DNA from 2 places in the Paenibacillus sp. sgz302164 genome. Region 2 is predicted to be linked to the other one. Evidence: predicted binding sites of a transcription regulator. Region 2 holds the regulator's gene; the other holds the start of a gene.
What was found. Region 2 encodes NrdR, which represses ribonucleotide reductase genes. Its sites were predicted from a motif close to AACACNATATATNGTGTT; they were not measured.
Positions count from the first base shown of each region.

Region 1: a site for NrdR is predicted at 2,394-2,411, ahead of AC0LWT_RS00810 (adenosylcobalamin-dependent ribonucleoside-diphosphate reductase). Genes of this name have one in related genera too.

Region 1 covers NZ_JBVYOL010000001.1:208,146-214,641, forward strand. Annotated here, with positions in the region: gene AC0LWT_RS00810 (adenosylcobalamin-dependent ribonucleoside-diphosphate reductase) at 1-2,313, opposite strand, end outside; gene AC0LWT_RS00815 (hypothetical protein) at 3,358-3,858, shown strand; gene AC0LWT_RS00820 (glycoside hydrolase family 88/105 protein) at 3,849-6,107, opposite strand; gene AC0LWT_RS00825 (hypothetical protein) at 6,243-6,496, opposite strand, start outside.
Region 2 covers NZ_JBVYOL010000001.1:609,475-615,970, forward strand. Annotated here, with positions in the region: gene AC0LWT_RS02695 (YcdB/YcdC domain-containing protein) at 1-1,999, opposite strand, end outside; gene nrdR (transcriptional regulator NrdR) at 2,142-2,621, opposite strand; gene AC0LWT_RS02705 (alpha/beta-type small acid-soluble spore protein) at 2,731-2,955, shown strand; gene AC0LWT_RS02710 (lytic transglycosylase domain-containing protein) at 3,042-3,665, opposite strand; gene coaE (dephospho-CoA kinase) at 3,662-4,258, opposite strand; gene ytaF (sporulation membrane protein YtaF) at 4,277-4,969, opposite strand; gene mutM (DNA-formamidopyrimidine glycosylase) at 5,058-5,918, opposite strand.

The DNA.
Region 1 (6,496 bases), 400 kb from region 2:
GCCGGAGCCACCGATGCCTTTGAGATGCTTCACGAGCAGCTTCACTTTATCGCCGTGATCGCCGTACCGCAGGAACAACGAGCACACGCGGCCCAGCGCCTCGGACATGGCGAATACGTCGGAGCCTGCCTTGCCTACGTTCAGGAAGATTTCGCTTGGCGTGCCGTTCATATCGTTAATCGTAATATACGCCATGCCGAAAGGCGTGTTGACTTTATACGTGGCGCCGCGCAATACTTGCGGACGGCGTTTGTATTGTTTATCGAAAACCTGCTCCGTTTTCGCGTCTACATTGACGGCGAGCTGACTCGAAATGTCGGCGAATGTTTCGGCTTCCTGCTCTTTCGGCGATTTTTCCGCCGGCGCCGCAGCTTCTTCCTTCTTCTCAGCGCTGGTGCTGAGCACCTGCACGTCGCGGCTGCCGTCGCGATAGATGGTTACGCCTTTGCATCCGAGATCGAATGCCAATTCGTACAGCCTTTTCGTTTCTTCCACCGTAAAATCGGACGGGCAGTTGGCGGTTTTGGAGATCGAACTATCCACCCATTTTTGAATAGCGGCTTGGGCACGAATATGGTCTTCCGCGGTCAGCGACATCGCGGTGACGAAGTAATCCGGCAAGTCCTGATCTGGATGCTGATCTTTCCACTCCTGTGCGATCGGCACATACTGTTTATCGAAGCCAAGACGGCTTTGACGGTAATACTCGAAAGCGAAGTAAGGTTCGATTCCCGTGGAAGTGCCTACCATCGTTCCCGTACTGCCGGTAGGAGCCTGGGTAATGACCGTTACGTTGCGCATGCCTTTCTTTTGAATAGCGGCTCCGACTTCGGGATATACCTGAGTCATGTTTTTCATAAAGCCGCTTTGCAAAAACTTCTCAGCATGGAACTGTTTGAAGGAGCCTTTTTCGCCTGCAATTTCCGCTGACGCCAGATACGCTTCTTTGGCCATGAAGCCGTAGATCTTGTCCAGGAATTGCAGCGACTCCGGGCTGCCGTAACGGATTTTCAGCTTAATCATCAGCTCTGCCAGCCCCATGGTTCCTAAGCCCACGCGACGCTCGCCCTGCTGATTGAGCCGGTTTTCTTCGAAATGATACGGCGTTTTGTCAATAACGTTGTCAAGGAAGCGCGTCGAATAACGAACGACTGTAGCCAGGTCTTCCCAATCCACATCATGCTTGTCGGCATCGTAAAACTTGGAAAGATTAATGGCCGACAAGTTGCATACGCCCCACGCCGGCAGCCCCTGCTCGCCGCACGGATTCGTGCAGATGATCGGGTTGAAGTACCAACTGTTGGACATTTGGTTGTAATATTCCATGAACACAACGCCGGGCTCCGCCGATTTCCACGCCGATTCGATAATCGTATGCCATACGTCGCGGGCCCGCACGGTGCGGTAATGCTTAACTTCTTTGCCGAGCTTTTTCCAGGCGTCGAGATTGCCGTCCCACTTGTCGTTATATTCAGGATCAGTCGTATCCGGGAACACAAGTTCCCACTCCAGATCTTCTTTCACAGCTTTCATAAAACCGTTGCTGACGCAAACGGACAAGTTCGCGTTCGTAATCTGTCCCATCGTGGATTTCACGGTAATAAAATCCTCCAGGTCCGGGTGCCAGTCGTTGATCATCAGCATAAGCGCGCCGCGGCGGCTTCCGCCCTGTTCGATCAGCCCTGTCGTATAGCTGAACAATCCGCCCCACGAAACCGCGCCGCTGGAAGAACCGTTAACGCCTTTGACAACGGAACGCCGCGGGCGCAAGGAGGACAGATTGATGCCAACGCCGCCGCCGCGGGACATAATCTCGGTCATTTCGCTCAATGTGCTCATAATTCCGCCGCGGCTGTCTTGCGGGGAAGGGATGACGTAGCAGTTAAACAGCGTCAGCTCGTCGCTGGCATCGGCACCGGCCGCAATCCGGCCGCCCGGAACAAGCTTCCAATCGTCGAGAATGTACCGGAACTTCTCTGTCCATTCTTTCTTTTTCTCCGGGGTCGTCTCTACGGAAGCCATCGCTCCCGCCAGCCTGTCCCACATTTCTTCGGGAGTTTTTTCTATATTTAAAGTGAGCTTCTCCACCGCGGATTCGACGACTTCGCCGCTGCGTGTCCTCACCTTGACCGTTTTGCCGTCGCGGCTTATGATTTCGCCGACTTCTTTAGCTGGAAATTTGGGATCATCTTTCGTCAGAACAAGCACGGTATCGCCAACCTTGGCCAGGCTGGTATCCGCATTTTTAAGCGCGTACCGGTCCAAAAAGATTTTCTCGCTTAAACCATCCAACTTCTTCCTTGTTTGCATCATTTCCAACAACAACACCCTCCCAATAGGCCTCAAAATTATGCAACAACATAGGTCAAGCATATCTTGATAAAATATGTAGAAGCACAATATATTGTGTGCGAGTTCCATTATACAACACTATATTTTGTGCATCTAATAGGTTTTGGACTAAATTCGGCGATTAGTGCAAGCTTATATTCGTTTTTCGGATTTTTCCTTGCTATTGCTCTCTATCTCAGATTTATTTTATCGCTCAGGATATTAATCGCCGGTCAGTTTTTTGCCGTAAGCGACCTTCCAGGCAGGACGCGGCCCCCCGGCTGTAACCCGAATTTCGGTTCGTTTTTCATAGATCCAGTATACCACAAACCGACAAAAATTAGAACATAGGTTCGTAAGTTTTTCTTTTTTCGTTCGAGTTCTGCAAAGCTAAAGGATGCCCTCCATCGAAGATGAGCGACCGCGTTCAGAAGACAGATTGATTCGCCAATTTGCATGCTTGCTTTTCACGATTCGGCTATGAAAAAAAAGGATCGCCGCCCGGTCGCCTCAATCATTGGTTCGGAGAAAGACCCGGAATCGGAAAGTCGACTGCCCCACAAGGCCTCATATGGGGTTCGCATTCACAATAGGGCCATGCATGCCGGTACCCGTTGGGAAACCAACGGCACTGACAGACCGGAAAGCCCGCGAAAGTCAGATTGCCGAATGTGACGGGGCGAGGGAACTAGAGGGGGCGCGTCACCTGGCAGCATGAGCTGCAGTGCAGCAAAATGGGGCGGTGAGGCGTCTTGGCCGGAAGAAAGTCTGCAAAAGTGCAGGCTGCCCGAGCAAGTCGCGACACTCTACGAGGGCTAGGAGAACGAGTGCGGCTAATTTGGGGACAGCCGCCTTTTCTGGGCTTGCGCCTCTCCAGGTATAGGTCGTGGGACTGCACGACTGGACAAAATCAGCTTGCTAGGAAAAAAACTGCGAAAGTGCAGGCTTTTTCTCCGAAATTCGCTTGTTTTGGCGAAAAACCTGCAAAAGTGCAGGCTTTTTCGCTGAAAGTGAGCATGAGTCTATGTGTTCGGTGAAAAGCCTGCACTTTTGCAGGAATTGTTCGTGGACAGCGATCAAGGACGCAAATTCATGTATTTTTGCAGGTTTTTTCGTGCGGCCAGGCAGATTATGGCTATCTCCTCTAACGTGGGGGTTTTTCAACAGCTTGCGAAAGTGCAGATTTTTTCGCTGGGAGCGGCCCATTTCGGTGAAAAGCCTCCCACAATTGCAGGAATTGTTCGTTTGTCAGCGTATCTGCAGGCAAAAGACCTTTTTATCAGGCTTTCTGCGCGCAACCAGGCAAATTGTGCTGCCGGCTCCGGCGGTCGGGGTTTCCGGCAGAGCAGGTTCTCGCGCTCCCAACCCGCTCACGAACGGCCTGGCCTGTGCCGTCTTTGCATCTTGGGGCGGTTGCAGCGCAAGCAAACCATCCATCACCCTCGCGCTCTCCCCACCCCCATCCCGGCGCAGCAAAAAAAGCCCATTTGCAAACAAGCAAATGGGCTGAACTTTATTCACGCTTGAGCAATATGCTCCCTGACATCCTGCCAAAGCTTCAGCTTCAGCACCTCGGTTCCGGCCAGCATCATGATGCCGATACCATGGTTATCATTGAGGACGGTAAGCAAATCATCCTTGTAGTACTCCGCCGTAAACGAGTACCGCGAGCCGCTGCATACGCCGTGAACGTTGCCTTGGCTGTCGATCGCAAGCCGGCTCAGGCCTTCCCATGCCTTAAACGCGGCTTTCATATACGGCGCCGGGTCGCTGAGCCAGCCGAAACGGACGCCGCGCGCGAAAGCATAGGCGAACATGGCCGTGCACGAGGCCTCCTGATATGCTTCGGGATCGTTCAGCACTTGATGCCACAATCCGTTGTCTCCCTGCAGTTTCATGTAGCCTTCGCACAATTGATTGAAGAACTCGATCAGTGCGGGACGGTCGGGATGCGCTTGCGGCAGCGCCTCCAGCACTTCCGACAGGGAGAAAATCGTCCAGCCGTTTCCCCGTCCCCACGGAATTCCGGTCGCCCGGCCGTATTTAAAATCAAATACGTGAGACATGATTTTTTGCTCGGGCATGTACAAATAGCTTTTGAACAGCAGGAACTGTCTGGCGGCCTCGTCCAAAAACGCCGGGCTTCCCTTAATTGCGGCATATCTCCGCAAGAAAGGCGTGCTCATGTACAAATCGTCCGCCCACATCGTATTTTCCGCATACTCCCCCGGGCATTCCCGGAAAAAGACGCCGTCCTGCTTTCTTTCCAGGCGGTTGGCAATAAAATCGGCGATGACGTCAGCGATCGCAAGAAAGCGGGAATCCTCGCAGTCCGGATAAGCTTCCAGCATGGCCGAGCCGAAAGAACCGCAGTTGTCCAGCATGCGCATCAGCACCAACTGCTGGTTCAGCGCCGGAAATCCGTACTCCTGCCGATCCCAGAGCGAGTATTCGTACATGTCCGTACAAGCGCGAATATGCGAAACCGCATATTCGATGAGGTCCGGGCGATCCAACACCCGGCCCGTCTGCAGCAGTCCGTACATCGTCACGCCCAGCGGGTAATCCCATCGGCCGAAGTTCGTCGCTCCGCTCGTCGTCCATTTATTGCTGAGCATCGCATTCTCATAGAACGGGCGGGGCCGCGCACCGGGGGCGTCCAGCTGCCAATAGACCCGGCCCGCTCCGCCGTTCTCCGTGCCGGACGCTTCGTCCAGCAGCCGCGACATCGTCATAATGCCGGAAGGCTTTCCGGCATCGTTCGCGTCAACGACTCCGGCGTAGAGCCAGGGCTCCGCGTGCCCTTGAATGGGGCACGGCTGCACGAAAGCGCATAAAGCGCCGCCCGCAAACAGGCGGAGCGAGAAGCCCCAGCGGTCCGCTCCGCATACGCTTTTGACCAGCACTTGGCGCTTGCCGGAAGGAAGCTCAAGGTCCGTTTGAAAATCTCCGGCCTGCTTGCATACCGCCACCTGCTCGCCGTCGATCCATACCGTCAGAGGCCCTTCGGCACGCCCCTCCAGCCGGCAGGTTTGCCGGCCGCCCGTTCCCGGCACGGCGGCCAAGGTCCAGCCGTAAGCCGCGCCGCCCGGGCGGATGCCGAACAGCCGCTCGCACGGCAGCTTGTCCTGCTCCTCCGGGCTCCAGCCCGTACGGGGCAGCCAGGTCACGCCGCTGCCAATCTCTGACGACAGCAGGTCGGGGAACGCCCCGCCTGCGAATAGGTCTTCATCGCAAGGCTCGGAGAATACCCAGCCTGCCTGGCCTTGGCGCTCCGCGAACGGAGCGAGCACGTTCAGGATGCGTACCTTTGCCTCCTCGGCGCCGATCCGGCAGCCGAAGCCTGCGGGCGTTTTGCGCAGCTGCAAGGCCAGCATGTTCCAGCCTTTGCGGAAATCAAGACTAAGCTTGACTTTCGCATCCGGCTTGATTTCGTCGATCACATTGGAGCGGTACGCCAATTGCCCGTTGAAGTAAAAACGCAGCGGCCCCAGACAGCTGATGCCGATTTCCAGATTCCGCTCGCTCTCGCTCCATACCAGCGCGCAGGCGTACGCATATTGGCCCACTCGGGCGTCAGGCAGCTTGTCGGCCAGATTGATGTCGTACATCCCGTCGGCCGTCTGCAAAATCCCTGTTTTGTAAAAAGCGCGGTACATAAAAGGGGCAGCCGGATTCGCCCCTTTGTAGCGGTCGGCCAGAAGCGTCAAAATAGCCTCGTCCTTGTCACTGAACCTGTAATGCGAGCTGTCCAATTGTTCAAAATATGCTGTCAATCCGCTCATCCTTTCCAAAGGCCTGTTTCGTTTCTCCTCCGCGTGTTCCGGTACGCATCGTCCAGTACGCATGTTCCCGCAAGTTCCAGCGTGCTCCGGCACGTTCCGGTACTTAGCTCCACTTCACATTTTCCATTAAAGCAAATGAATCGTAAAAGTTCTGTCAAACGGCGTCAGCAGGTTCACATGAACGTACTTGCAGCCGCCGGGGTGCTGATCCTCCCGCACACCCGGCAGCCAGTGCTCGTAGGCGCCTCCGGTTATTTGTATGGCGTTCCGGCCCGACTTGTACAGACAAGATCCGCTCTGCAGGAAAAACCGGCCGTCGCCCGAAGCGTGCAAGCCGTCGCCTTCAAGCGTTCCTTCCTCGCCAAAAATGAAAGTAAGCT
Region 2 (6,496 bases):
TGTCCACATCCTCAAAATGCAGCTGCGGTTGCGAGCCGTTGTTCGCGTAAAAAATCGAATCCTCATAATGCGGATTCAGCGCTTTCGCGGTCATCTGCAGCCAGTCGCCGAGCGTAATGGCCTCATCCGGATGCAGCTTGCCTTCGGAATCGGCCTTCAAAATGGAGTGCTGAACAAGCGACTCCAAATCTTTTTGCGCCCAATGTCCTGCGATATCGGCAGGTGGCGCCGGCACATTTCCGCCGCCTTCGCCGGATAACTGGAAAGTTTCCCGCCATTTGCCGGTAACGGCATCGATTATAAATCCGGCCTGTGTGCTGTCCTTGTAGTTTTGCTGATAAACTAGCTTAAGCACCGGTTCCGCATACCCTGTAGTTCCCGAATAAAAGCCGCCGAACTTGTGGTATTGCAGCACGGGAGCCGTGCCTTCCATAAAGATTTTGAAAGCTTCTTCTTTCGTTGTAGCCGCCTCCAGTGAGGACACTTTCGCATCCATATCTTCCTCGCGGGTACTGTGATAGCTTTTCAGTGCGCCTTGCGCGTTCAACGTGATCGAAGTCGTATCGCCGCTGACCGGAAGCCCCTTGAATATACGCTGATAGCGGTACACGAACAAACCGTTCCCGCCATTGGCCGGGGAATCCGCCGACATCAATTTGAGTTCCTCGGCATTCGGATACAATTGATTAATGAGAGCCAGCGCCTTCCCGTCCGCCGCCTTTTGCGCAATCGCTTCCTGCTTTTGCCCCTCTCTTGACGCTTCATTCACCAATGGGGACCCATACCCGAATCCGTCTGCCTGAAAATCGAGAATTCGCCCCGTTTTCGCATCAACGACGGCTGTGGATTGCTTTTCATACCCGCCAAAAGAAGGCGTTTGATTGGACCAGCTCAAGTTCCACACCTGCCGGTTATTTTCCCAATAGGCATTTAATTCCTTTCCGATCAGCTTCCGATCCGCCGGAATGGCTTCCAATCGCTCCGCGAGCCCGGCTGCCTGCTCGGCCGTCAGCAGTTGGCCGTCTCCTTTCCCCGCTGTCGGAACAAAAACTTGATCCGTCTTGCCGACGTCAGAAAGCTGCTCAATGTCCGATTTCAGGTCTTTGCCCGTTTCATCCAGCAGTTTGCCGGTTTGCGCATCGATGCTCACATCGCCGCGCAAAGGAGCCCAGCCGAGAAACCAGCTTTTTTCTCTGGCGTATGGTTTATACAACGGAACATACTGCAAATTCAAATGAACGCTCGATTCGTATTTTTTAAGCGCTTCATCCTGGCTGACAGCCGGCTTCGAAGACGGATATTGTTCCGACGCTTTGGTTCGGTAATAACCCGTAACTTCCCCGTTGCCGTCTACGGTCACGGAAATATTGTCCCCGCTTGCGAGGCCGTCTATGAAAGGAGTGAACGTAAAATAATATTGAACAGGACCAAAAAGCGCATCTTCCCTTATTCTCGGCTGTTGTTCAAGCTTCAAGCTGTCGGACCCGATCGAAGGCGCTGCCTTGCGGATAAAATCTTTTGCCGATTCGAGGGCTTCCGCTTCGGTCTTTTTCGGCGGATAGTACGCCTCGCCGTCGGCGGCCTGGAAATAAAAGCTGGTTTGCAGCAATTCGCCGGTAATGGAATCAACCTTGCTCGTCAAACCGTAACTGCTGTTAGAACCGGTGCTGAACTCCCAGTTGATCGTCCAGACATTTTGATATTGAGGAGGATATGTATTCGTATCTCCCAACTGCACCTGGGCTGCCCGGGCATCCTTAAGTCTGGGAAATAAAGCCTTGACTTTCGCTACCGCTTCTTCCTGCGTAATTTTGGCTTCCGCCTGTTTGACCGGCGGCACCTGAACGGTATCGGCAATCGGAACCGCGGCGGACATGCCCTGCACTTCGACGGTTACGCTTTCGCCTGCAAAAGCCGGCAGCGGCAGCAGACTCATGCTCAAAACGGATAATACGGCAAGCTTGCCGGTCATCCCATTTATTTTTGGACGTGCATTCAACAACATCACTCTCCCAAAATTTGAATATTTTGCAAAGCCCATCAATATGTACGTGCCCAATTACAAATAGTTCCGTTCTTATCAAGGAAACAAAATAAAACCGTCGTCAGCTCTTCGTCAAGAAGAACCGCGACGGCTTTGCTTATTTTTTGGGAATAAATCCGCCTTCATGCTTGCCTAATATTTCTGTCAATTCTTTTAAAAACATATTGATATCTTTGAACTGGCGATAGACGGAAGCGAACCGAATGTACGCCACTTCGTCGACCGGGTACAGCTGCTCCATAACAAGTTCGCCGATGGCCCGGCTGTCCACTTCCGCATGCGCGGTGTTGCGAAGCTGCATCTCTACTTCCGAGACGATAACTTCCAGCCTCTCCATGGAAACAGGTCTCTTCTCGCAGGCCCGGATCAGGCCTCTCAACATTTTTTCCCGGCTGAACTCTTCTCTGCTGCCGTCCTTCTTGATGACGATCAGCGGGGTTTCCTCTACCATTTCGAACGTCGTAAACCGTCTCATGCATTTCTCGCATTCCCGGCGGCGGCGGATCGATTTATTTTCGTTGGCGGATCTGGAGTCGAGCACTTTCGTACCGTTGTAGTCACAGAATGGGCATCTCACTGGCCTCTTAACTCTCCTTTCTTTTGAACGTCAATTACCATATGTTACTTGTCATGAACAGGAGCGAAACGCACATAATAGGATTACCAACGACAAGGAGGTGAACAACATGGGTGCAGGACAATCTCGCAGCAGCAATGTTCTAGTCGTTCCTCAAGCAAATGCCGCGCTGGATCAGTTGAAATACGAAGTTGCTCAAGAGCTGGGTATCGCCATCCCGCAAGATGGCTACTACGGCAACATGGCGACTCGTGATACTGGTGCCATCGGGGGTCACATTACTCGTCGCCTGGTACAAATCGCAGAGCAGCAATTAGCCGGACAATTCAAGTAACCCTTGAATAAAGGCTAACGTCCCGCGAGAAGTATTGAATCATTGCTCCTTCGATGGAGCGGGTTCAATGCTTCTTTCTTTTTTCATCAAAAATCTTTGAGAGAGCCCGGATTGCCCGCCGCTAAAGCGGATAAAGCATTTTCGATCCACTGCTCGGTGTAAAGTTTTTTGTACTTCTCATAGTAATACAGCACCCGCTGCACATAATGACGCGTTTCCCCAAAAGGTATCCGGCTGATATTCGCTTCCGTGCCGTCCCAAACCTCGTTTCTTTTCCATTGGTTGACATTGCCCTGGCCTGCATTGTATGCGGCTATGGCGTACGGCAAATTGCCGTCATAATGCTTCATCAGCCAACTGATGTACCAAGCTCCGAGATTGATGTTAATGTCCGCCTGCAGCAAATCTTCTTGTGAAAAAGAGCCCATATTCGCGGACTCGACGATCCAAGCCGCCGTGTCCGGCATAAGCTGCATGAGGCCGATCGCCCCTTTGCTCGATTCCAGATGATGCTTGTAGTTCGTCTCGACCCGAATGATCGCCGCAATGAGAAAAGGATCTGTATGATGATTCGCCGCGCTTTGTCGAATTTCCTTCTCGTAATAAATCGGGTACAGCTTGCGGCCGATAAAAGAACTGTTCATAAAGAGGAGCATAACAAAACAAATCAGCAGAAGAGCGAAAGCGCGCTTTTTCCGAAAAAATGTCATGTAAGCCCCTTTCTTAACCAAAATTCGCGAATCTGCCGCTCCGTTTCCTCCAAAGATCCGCTGTTGTCAACGAGGATATCGGCGCGCTCGCGCTTGATTTCGATCGGCATTTGCGCATCAAGCCTCCTGTCGGCCTCGGCTTCCGAGAGCCCGTCGCGCCGGATCAGCCGTTCCCGCTGCACTTCGTGGGGCACATAGACGACCATAATCTCTTGATACATATGTTCATAACCGGATTCATACAGCAGCGGCACATCGACAACGACCAACTTGTCCGGATGCTCCCGCTCGGCCGTCTCTCTTTGCTCGAGCAACTGCGCGCGAATCGCGGGATGCAGCAAGCTCTCCAACAGCTTGCGCGCATCTTTGTCCGCGAAAACGATCTCGCCCAGCTTTTTGCGGTTCAAAGATCCGTCCGGCTGAATAACGGCTTGTCCGAACTGCTCCGCAACCCTGGCAAGAACCGGGCTGCCGGGCTCCACAACATCGCGGGCGATTTTGTCCGCATCAATCAATATGGCGCCGCGGCGGACGAGCATGGCGCTAACCGTACTTTTGCCGCAAGCGATTCCTCCTGTTAACCCGATATTCATCCGAAAAACTCCTTGCCATTAGAACATTTTCATGATTCCCATCAATACAAGCACGCATGCCGGAAGAATCGACAGCTTCCTCATCCAGTTGATCTCCGCATAGCGAAACCCGATGCGAAGTCCGGTCGCAATAAATATTCCGCTCGCCAAAGCGATGACAGCCGCCGTAAGTAATGGCGCAAACCCGATAAGAGCCGCCCCGATCCCTGCTCCGAATGCGTCGAGCGATAGCGCCAGCCCGAGCAGCGTCGCTTCGGACGCGGAAATATTGCCCGATTTATCTACATCCGCGATGGAAGGCGTCCGTAAAATTTGAATAACAAGTCCAAACCGTTTCAATTCGAGGTTTAAAATCTCTTTTGTCTTTTGCAGCGTATCCCCGCCCTGCGGTTCGGCCGGGAGCTGCCTCAAAGAAATCTCCGGCTCTTGCGCTTCCTGAGACTTATTTTGCAGCACCTGCGCAAACGCCCAGATGCCGATACCGATCAGGATGGCGGCGCCGATCCGCTTCGCTGCCTCCGGACTCAAAAACGAAGACAGGAGCACGCCGATTTGCATCGAGCTGAAAATAATAATGCCCGACCAAAGCGAAATAATGCCGATGGAAAGAAGCGGAATCCGAATTTTACGCAAACCGTACATCGCACCGACGCCAAAACCGTCCAAGCTGACCGCAAAAGCAAGAATAAGCAAAGAAATCACAGGAAGCATAATACCCCTCCTAAGAGTTTTCCATAGGATTAACTTCTTTCCCAGGTTACATTCTTCTTATCATATGGGAGGGGGTGGCGACTCGTGCCTATTTACCGGATTTCTTTGGGACTCTCTTCTGCTTCAGGGGCTGGCATGTCGGACAAATATGCGTCCCTCTGCCGCCGACAACCGTTTTGTAAATCTCGCTTCCGCACGCCTTGCAAGGTTCGGACTGCCGTCCGTAAATGTTCAATTGATGCTGGAACAGTCCGATTTCACCCTGGCCGTTCACAAAGGATTTGATCGACGAACCACCTGCTTCGACCGCATCCCGCAGCGTCCGCACGATGGCCTCATGCAGCAGCAGCAGCTCCTTGCGGGAAAGCGACGAAGCTTCGCGCTCGGGATGAATGCCCGACAAAAAGAGAGACTCGTCTACATATATATTCCCGATTCCGACGACACATTCCTGATTGAGCAGCAGCGGCTTAATCTTGGTGGAGCGCTTGGAAATACGTTCGCTGAACGCCTCCGGCGTGAACGATTCCTCCAAAGGCTCCAGGCCCAGCTTCTGCAGCGGAGGCTGCGAAAACTCCTCCCCTTTCGGAAACAAATGCATCGTTCCAAACTGCCGCACATCCTTATACCGCAGCTCGCTGCCGTCCGTAAAACGGAACAGCACATGAGTATGCAGCTCCAGCGGATCATCACCTGCGTACAAGCCATAGCGGCCTTCCATGCGCAAGTGCGAGACGAGCACATATTCATCCAAGACAAAGCGCAAAAACTTGCCGCGCCTTTCGATAATTTGAATCGTTTGACCTTGCAGCAGCGTCTCAAACATCTGAATGTCCTGCGGCTTCTGTATAATCCGCGGCAGCCTGACCTGAACATGCTCGATCGTTTTTCCGGCAACAAGCATATTCAGCGTTCTTTTGACTGTTTCGACTTCGGGCAGCTCAGGCACCAGGTCTCACCTCTATAAAATAATTTTTTTGTACCAATGGTAAAAAAACAAGAATAGGCCCGTGCAGAAGCAAGAGCGGGGTGTATGGGCCGCGGGCACAGGCCGGCGGCACAGGCCAAAGGCAGGGCCGCGGGCGCGGGCCGGCGGCGAAAGCCAAAGGCAGGGCCGCAGGCGCGGGCCAGAGGCGAAAGCCAAAGGCAGGGCCGCAGGCGCGGGCCAAAGGCAGGGCCGCGGGCGAGGGCCGGCGGTGCGGGCCAAAGGCAGAGCCACCGGCGGGGGCCGACGGCGCAGGCCAAAGGCAGGGCCGTGGGCGAGGGCCGGCGGTGCGGGCCAAAGGCAGAGCCGCAGGCGAGAGCCGGCGGCGCAGGCCAAAGGCAGGGCCGTGGGCGAGGGCCGGCGGTGCGGGCCAAAGGCAGAGCCGCAGGCGAGAGCCGGCGGCGCAGGCCAAAGGCAGGGCCGTGGGCGAGAGCCGGCGGCGAAAGCCAAAGGCAGGGCCGCGGGCGCGGGCCGGCGGCGAAAGCCAAAGGCAGGGCCACCGGCGCGGGCCGGCGGTACAGGCCAAAGGCAGAGCCGCGGGC